One region of the Micromonospora sp. IBHARD004 genome, then DNA from elsewhere that is predicted to be linked to it. Evidence: predicted binding sites of a transcription regulator. Region 1 holds the regulator's gene; the other holds the start of a gene.
The links. Region 1 encodes HrcA, which represses chaperone genes, less so after heat shock. Its sites were predicted from a motif close to GGTTNGCACNCTCNNNNNGAGNGTGCNAACC; they were not measured.

Region 1 (3,986 bases):
CGCCGGACGAGGCGCACATGGAGGACGTGATGCTGCGGCTGCGGCTCGCCTCCGGGCTGCCGCTGGCTGTGCTCGACGACGCGGGGCGGGCCGGGGCCGAGCGGGCCCTGGCCGGCGGGCTGCTGGCCGCCGCCGAGTACGCGGCCGGCCGGGCGGTGCTCACGCTGCGCGGCCGGCTGCTGGCCGACGCGGTGGTCCGCGACCTGCTGCCCTGACCGCCGGCCGCCCGGCCGACCCGTGGGCCGGCCGGGCGGGGCGTCACTTGACCAGGCTGAAGCTCATCGGATAGCGGTACAGCTGACCCTCGTTGGCCTTGACGCCCGCGAGGATGCCGAACACGACGCCGAGGATGACCGCCGCGGCGATCGCGACGAACCCGATCGCGATGCAGGCCAGGAGCCAGCCGACCAGGCCGACGATCGACCAGAGCAGCTGGAAGTTGAGCGCCGCGACCGAGTGCTGGCGCACCGTCGGCGACTGGTTGCCCCGGGCCAGCATGGCGACCAGCGGCGGGAGCCAGCCCAGCACGCCGCCGCTGACGAACATCGCCGCCGCGCCGCCGAAGTGGGCGATCAGCGCCCAGGTCTTGTCCTCGTTGTTGGCCCAGCCGCCGCTCGGGGCGCCGTACGCGCCGCCGGTCGGATAGCCGGCGCCCGGCGGTGGGTAGCCGCCCGGGGGTGGGTAGCCGCCCGGGGGCGGAGAGCCACCGGGCGGGGGATAGCCGCCCGCGCCCGGCGCCCCGGACAGTGGTGCGGTGGGCGGCTCGTCCGCCGACGAGCCGTACGGTGCCGACGGCGGGGTCGGGTCCGGCTGGGCGCCGGCGTCCCCCGCTCCGGGAGGGCGAGGTGGTTCAGTCATGGATGTCACGGTAGGGGTTGCCCGCAAGGCGGCACCAGAGCGACATCGCCCGGGATGTCCGGCTGATCGGCCCTGCCGCGGAGGCTGCGTGGCGGCCCGCACCGCTGGTCCGTCGGTGATCATCGCGTCGGGGGTGGCGCCGACGTAGACTGGCACTCGCTACAGTCGAGTGCCAGGTGCCCGGCCGCTGCCGTGCCGGCGGCGGGTCGAGGGTGCATCAGGAGGTGGGGAGATGGGTCTCGACGACCGCAAGCTCGCCGTGCTGCGCGCGATCGTCGAGGACTACGTCGCCACGCAGGAGCCGGTGGGCAGCAGGGCCCTGGTCGAGCGGCACCAGCTGGGCGTCTCCCCGGCGACCGTGCGCAACGACATGGCGGTGCTGGAGGAGGAGGGCTACATCCGGCAGCCGCACACCAGCGCGGGACGGGTGCCCACCGACCGCGGCTACCGGCTCTTCGTCGACCGGCTCTCCCGGGTCAAGCCGCTCAGCCCGGCCGAGCGCCGGGCGATCGAGCGCTTCCTGGTCGGCGCGGTCGACCTGGACGACGTGGTGCACCGCACGGTCCGGCTGCTGGCCCAGCTCACCCGGCAGGTCGCCGTGGTGCAGTACCCGAGCCTGGCCCGCTCCTCGGTGCGCCACCTGGAGCTGGTGCCGATCTCCACCACCCGGCTGATGCTGGTCATGATCGCCGACACCGGGCGGGTCGAGCAGCGGCTGGTCGAGCTGCCCACGCCGATCCCCGCCGACGACGTCACCGACCTGCGCCGGCTGGTCAACGAGAAGCTGGTCGGCAGCCGGCTCTCGGAGACCCCGCCGCTGGTCCAGGCGCTGGTCGACGAGTCGGCCCCGCATCTGCGCGGCGCCATGACCACCCTCTCCACCGTGCTGCTGGAGACGCTGGTGGAGCGGCACGAGGAGCGGATCGCGCTGGCCGGCACGGCCAACCTCACCCGCGGCGGACTGCTCGACTTCCAGGGCTCGCTGCGCCCCATCCTGGAGGCGCTCGAGGAGGAGGTCGTCCTGCTCAAGCTGATCGGCGAGGCGGAGCCGAGCACCACCCGGGTGCTGATCGGCGACGAGAACGAGATCGACAACCTGCGGGCCGCCTCGGTGGTGAGCACCGGGTACGGCCCGGGGGCGACCATCGTCGGTGGTCTCGGCGTGCTCGGGCCCACCCGGATGGACTACCCCGGCACCATCGCCACGGTGAGGGCCGTGGCACGCTACGTGGGCGAGCTGCTGGCCCAGAACTGACCAGTCAGGGCCGACGGCCGGCTCCGGCCGCCGACCGGCGCAACGCGAGACGAACATGAGGACACGGAACGCAGTGGCCAGGGACTACTACGGCATTCTCGGCGTGAGCCGGGAGGCCTCCGACGACGAGATCAAGCGCGCCTACCGCAAGCTGGCGCGGCAGTTCCACCCGGATGTCAATCCGGACCCGGAGGCACAGGAGAAGTTCAAGGACATCAACGCCGCGTACGAGGTCCTCTCGGACGACCGGAAACGGCAGATCGTCGACCTGGGCGGCGACCCGCTCGCGCCGGGCGGCGGGGGCGCCGGCGGCCCGGGTGGTCCCGGCGGGGCCGGCCCGTTCGTCGGCTTCCAGGACATCATGGACGCCTTCTTCGGCGGCGCCGCGGGCGGCGCCCGGGGGCCACGCCCGCGGACCCGGCCGGGCGCGGACGCGATCCTGCGGCTGGAGCTGGACCTGCACGAGACCGCGTTCGGCGTCGAGGCGCCGATCACCGTCGACACCGCCGTGCTCTGCACCACCTGCTCCGGCGCCGGCACCGCGGCCGGCACCCACCTGGCCACCTGCGAGGCGTGCGGCGGGCGGGGCGAGGTGCAGTCGGTGCAGCGGACCTTCCTGGGCCAGGTGGTCTCCGCCCGGCCGTGCACCGTCTGCCAGGGCTACGGCACCACCATCCCGCACCCCTGCCCGACCTGCGCCGGCGACGGCCGGGTGCGGACCCGCCGCTCGCTGACCGTCAAGATCCCGGCCGGGGTCGAGGACGGCATGCGGATCCGGCTGGCCCAGCAGGGCGAGGTCGGCCCGGGCGGCGGCACCGCCGGCGACCTCTACGTGGAGATCCACGAGCGGCCGCACGACGTCTACTCCCGCAAGGGCGACGACCTGCACTGCCGGGTCACCGTGCCGATGACGGCCGCCGCGCTCGGCACCCGGCTGACCATCAAGACCCTGGACAGCGAGGAGACCGTCGACGTCAAGGCGGGCACCCAGCCGGGCAGCACGCTGCGGCTGCGCGCCCGGGGCGTGCCGCACCTGCGCGGCACCGGCCGGGGTGACCTCTACGTCCACCTGGACGTGCGGACGCCGACCAAGCTCGACGCCGACCAGGAGCGGATGCTGCGCGACTTCGCCAAGACCCGGGGCGAGGAGGTCGCCGAGCTGACCAAGCAGGGCGGCTTCTTCTCCCGGATGCGCGACGCGTTCAACGGGCACGCCTGAGGTGTCCGCGCCGCTGTTCCTGGTGGAGGCGCTGCCCACCGGTGACGCGCTGACGCTGGACGGTCCCGAGGGGCACCACGCCGCGAACGTGCAGCGGCTGCGGGTCGGCGAGGAGCTGCTGCTCGCCGACGGCCGGGGCGGCACGGCCGCCGCCGTGGTCACCGCCGTCGGCAAGGGCACCCTCGACCTCCAGGTCACCTCCCGGGGGTACGTCGACGCGTCCGTCCCGCGGCTCGTGGTGGTGCAGGGCATCGCCAAGGGCGACCGGGGCGAGCTGGCCGTGCAGGCGATGACCGAGGTCGGGGTGGACGAGATCGCCCCCTGGGCGGCGTCCCGCTCGGTGGCGCAGTGGCGCGGCGACCGGGGCGTACGGGCCCGGGAGAAGTGGGCGGCGACCGCCCGTGAGGCGGCCAAGCAGGCCCGCCGGGCCTGGCTGCCGGTGGTGGCCGGGTCTCCGGACGAGTCCACCCAGACGGTCGTCCGGCGGATCGCCGGCGCCGCCGCCGCGTTCGTGCTGCACGAGGAGGCCGACGAGCGGCTGACCGCCGCCGAGCTGCCCGCCACCGGGGAGATCGTGCTGGTGGTCGGCCCCGAGGGCGGCATCGCCCCGGCCGAGCTGTCGGCCTTCCGCGAGGCCGGCGCCCGCCCGGTGCG
Region 2 (3,986 bases), 940 kb from region 1:
GTCGCTCTTCTCGATCTCGGCGCGGATCTGGTTGACCCGACCCTGGATCTGCTCGGCGTCACCGGCGCCGTCGACGATGGTGGTCTCGTCCTTGGTCACCACGACCTTGCGGGCGCGGCCCAGCATGTCGAGGCCGACGGCGTCCAGCTTGAGGCCGACCTCCTCGCTGATGACCTGGCCACCGGTGAGGATGGCGATGTCGGCCAGCATGGCCTTGCGGCGGTCACCGAAGCCCGGCGCCTTGACGGCGACCGACTTGAAGGTGCCGCGGACCTTGTTGACCACCAGGGTGGCCAGGGCCTCGCCCTCGATGTCCTCGGAGATGATCAGCAGCGGCTTGCCCGACTGCATGACCTTCTCCAGGATCGGGAGCAGGTCCTTCACCGACGAGATCTTGCTGTTGACGATCAGGAGGTACGGGTCGTCGAAGACGGCCTCCATACGCTCCGGGTCGGTCATGAAGTACGCGGAGATGTAGCCCTTGTCGAAGCGCATACCCTCGGTGAGCTCGAGCTCCAGGCCGAAGGTGTTGCTCTCCTCGACGGTGATGACGCCTTCCTTGCCGACCTTGTCCATCGCCTCGGCGATGATCTCGCCGACGGTGCTGTCACCGGCGGAGATGGAGGCGGTGGAGGCGATCTGCTCCTTGGTCTCGATGTCCTTGGCGAGCTTGGACAGCTCCTCCGAGACGCTGGCCACGGCGGCCTCGATGCCCCGCTTCAGGGCCATCGGGTTGGCACCGGCAGCCACGTTGCGCAGGCCCTCGCGAACCAGGGCCTGGGCCAGGACGGTCGCCGTCGTCGTGCCGTCACCGGCCACGTCGTCGGTCTTCTTGGCGACCTCCTTGACCAGCTCGGCGCCGATCTTCTCGTACGGGTCCTCGAGCTCGATCTCCTTGGCAATGCTCACACCATCGTTGGTGATGGTGGGGGCACCCCACTTCTTCTCGAGCACGACGTTGCGGCCCTTGGGGCCGAGCGTCACCTTCACGGCGTCGGCGAGCTGGTTCATGCCCCGCTCGAGGCCGCGGCGCGCCTCTTCGTCGAACGCGATCATCTTGGCCATACGGCGTTGTCCTCCTGGACACTCACGGGCCACCCGAGTGTGTGCCCCGGATGGGCCGCCTGGTGTACGCACCTTGGGACGTCGCCACCTGGCGACGACGACGTCTCCTCGGTCGGGCCGGACAGCCCGCGACGACCGGCCATGTGCCACCCCGGCGCCATCGAGACGCCGGTGCGGCCGTGGCCCTACCGCCCCGACCATTGGCACTCACGGTATGCGAGTGCCAATGACCTGTTTAGCACTCTCCCTTGCCGAGTGCAAGCACGATGGCGCCGCTCAGCCGAGTTCCGCCGCGAGTCGGGCGGCGTTCACCGGGCCCTCATGGGCGCGCTGCTCGGCGTACGTGGCGAGGAGCCCGACGAGCTGGGCCACCTGAACCGGGACGAGCAGCACGGCCACCACCAGGGCGACCCCGACCGCGCCCGCCGCCGTGCCCGGGGCGTCCATCGGGTGCGTGCCGAACGGCAGCTGGCCGACCGCCTGCAGCATCAGGCCGACCAGGGCGCCGACGAGCAGCACCGCGGCGACCAGCGCGACCCGGCCCAGCACCATGCCGAACCGCTGGTGGAAGATCCGGAAGGAGCGGCCGATCGGGTTCTGCCGCTCGAAGAGGTAGACCGGGCCGATCAGGGCGAACGCGAAGGCCAGGTAGAGCCCCGGCAGCAGGCAGAAGCACATGCCGACCCCGATCAGCAGCGAGGAGAGCAGCGTCCAGCCCCAGAGGCCGAGCATCCGGCGCAGCCCGAACCGGAACGCCGCGCCGAGGCCGACCGGCTCACCGGCCGCCTGCCGGGTGACCACCCAGGCCCCCGCGGCCCAGCCGAGGCTCTGCAACGGGCCGAGGACCAGGGCGGCGACCAGCAACGCGGCGTAGAAGGTCAGGACGTCCCGGAGGTAGCCGTCGGGCAGGACCGGGGCGCCGTCGGCGGCGGTGCCGACCTCGCCCGAGGGCGCGAGGGCGAGGGAGAGCACCGAGGTCGCCGCGGCCGGCAGCGCCTGGGTGAGCAGCATGATCGGCAGCAGCAGGCGCCAGCCGCGGCGCACCGCCCCCGCACAGCGGGAGAACCAGCCGCCGATGCCGGCGTGCGGCGGGGTGACCAGCGGGTCGTTCAGATCCCAGCCCGGGTCCGCCGGATACCAGCCGTACGGCTGGCCGCCCGGGTACGGCTCGGCGGCGTACGGACCAGGGGCGTACGGCCCGGCCGCGTACGGGCCCGCGTAGGGACCAGGGGCGTAGGGGCCGGCCGCGTACGGGCCGGCCGCGTAGGGACCGGGGGCGTACGGGCCGGGGGGCCCGGGGTCGCCCGGGGTCGGCCGGACCCACTCCTGCGGCTGCCCGGCCCGGTCTGCCGGGCCCGGCACTCCGGGCTGCCCGGGACCGCCCGGGGCGGCGGAACCCGGGTCACCGGGCGACGCCGGGGTGACCGGCTCGACGGGACCCGACGGGGGCTGGTCGGACATGAACCCTCCTCAGCGGCGATGGCTGGAACGGCTCATGATCTTCCACCGCGCGGGCGCGCACCGCTGCCCCTGATCGGAGTGGAAAGCCGCCCGACGGGCGGCGACGGGTCAGGCGATGACGCGGACGCGCTCGGCCTGCGGGCCCTTCTGGCCCTGGGCGATCTCGAACTCGACGCGCTGGCCGTCGTCGAGCGCCTTGTAGCCGTCCATCTCGATCGCGGAGAAGTGGACGAAGACGTCCTGCCCGCCGTCGACGGCGATGAAGCCGTAGCCCTTTTCGGCGTTGAACCACTTCACGGTGCCCTGTGCCACGGTGCACTTCCTCACTCTGCGCGGCGTTCCACAACCCCGGGACGCCGGCCGAGCCCGCGCCCCGACCACCGTTTCGGCGATCGGCGACGGCCGCTGAATCGGTGACCGAAATCGCACGCTACACGAGGCGTGACGACCGCGCACGACCACAAATCAGGCATATTCCGGGCAGGATCGGACCCGACGTGACATGGACGACCGTCCCTCCGGTATGCATGCGACATGACGAGCGCGCCGACCATGACAGCCACCCGGACGGCCACCGTCCGCCGGGTCCGCCCGGAGGACGCCGCCCGGATGCGGGCGCTGCGGCTGGAGATGCTCGCCGACGCGCCGCTGGCCTTCCTGGAGACCGTGGCGGAGGCCGCCGCCCGCCCGCACGCCGACTACGCGGCCCGGGTCGCCGCCGTGTCGCACGGCACCGCGACGGCCCAGTTCGTCGCCGACCCCGGTGGCCGGTTCGTCGGCCACGCCGGCGGCACCGTCACCCCGGACGAGCCCGGCCTCACCGTGATCTACGCCGTCTACCTCACCCCGGCCCGGCGGGGCAGCGGGCTGCTCGCCGAACTGGTCGACGCGGTGGCGGACTGGTCCCGCGCGTGCGGCCGGCCCGAGCTGATGCTGGAGGTGGTGGTCGGCAACGACCGCGCCTACCGCGCGTACCAGCGGCTGGGCTTCGTGGACACGGGCGTGCGGGTGCCGCACCCGAAGATCCCGACGCTGCGCGAACTCCAGATGCGCCGCCCCGCCTGAGCGGGCGGGCCCGCCCCCGGTCGGGGGCGGGCCGTACCACCGGGTCAGGCGTGCCGGCGGCTCTGCACGATGCGGAACCGGTTCGCCACGTACGCGCCGTCGGTCAGCGCGGCGTTGGCGGCCGGGTTGGCGCCGCTGCCGTGGAAGTCCGAGAACGCCGCCGACTGGTTGACGAAGACGCCGCCGGTCAGGTTGCAGGACAGGTGCACGCCGGCGTCGATCGCCGCCGCCTCGGCCGCGTCCAGCACCGCCTCGTCGGTCGAGTAGACCGCCGCGGTCAGCGCGCCCTTCTCCCCCACCGTGCCGCGGAGGATCTCCAGGCTGTGCGCGGTGGAGTCGGTGGCGATGGCGAACGAGATCGGCCCGAACCACTCCCGCGAGTAGGTCGCGGTGTC

Region 2: a site for HrcA is predicted at 1,264-1,294, ahead of groL (chaperonin GroEL). Genes of this name have one in related genera too.

Annotation. Positions count from the first base shown of each region.
Region 1 is NZ_CP199934.1:5,383,747-5,387,732, reverse strand. It holds gene hemW (radical SAM family heme chaperone HemW) at 1-215, shown strand, start outside; gene ACTWO6_RS26215 (DUF4870 domain-containing protein) at 259-858, opposite strand; gene hrcA (heat-inducible transcriptional repressor HrcA) at 1,091-2,113, shown strand; gene dnaJ (molecular chaperone DnaJ) at 2,187-3,332, shown strand; gene ACTWO6_RS26200 (16S rRNA (uracil(1498)-N(3))-methyltransferase) at 3,334-3,986, shown strand, end outside.
Region 2 is NZ_CP199934.1:6,328,465-6,332,450, forward strand. It holds gene groL (chaperonin GroEL) at 1-1,065, opposite strand, end outside; gene ACTWO6_RS30800 (hypothetical protein) at 1,342-2,526, opposite strand; gene ACTWO6_RS30805 (cold-shock protein) at 2,635-2,838, opposite strand; gene ACTWO6_RS30810 (N-acetyltransferase family protein) at 3,061-3,591, shown strand; gene paaN (phenylacetic acid degradation protein PaaN) at 3,636-3,986, opposite strand, start outside.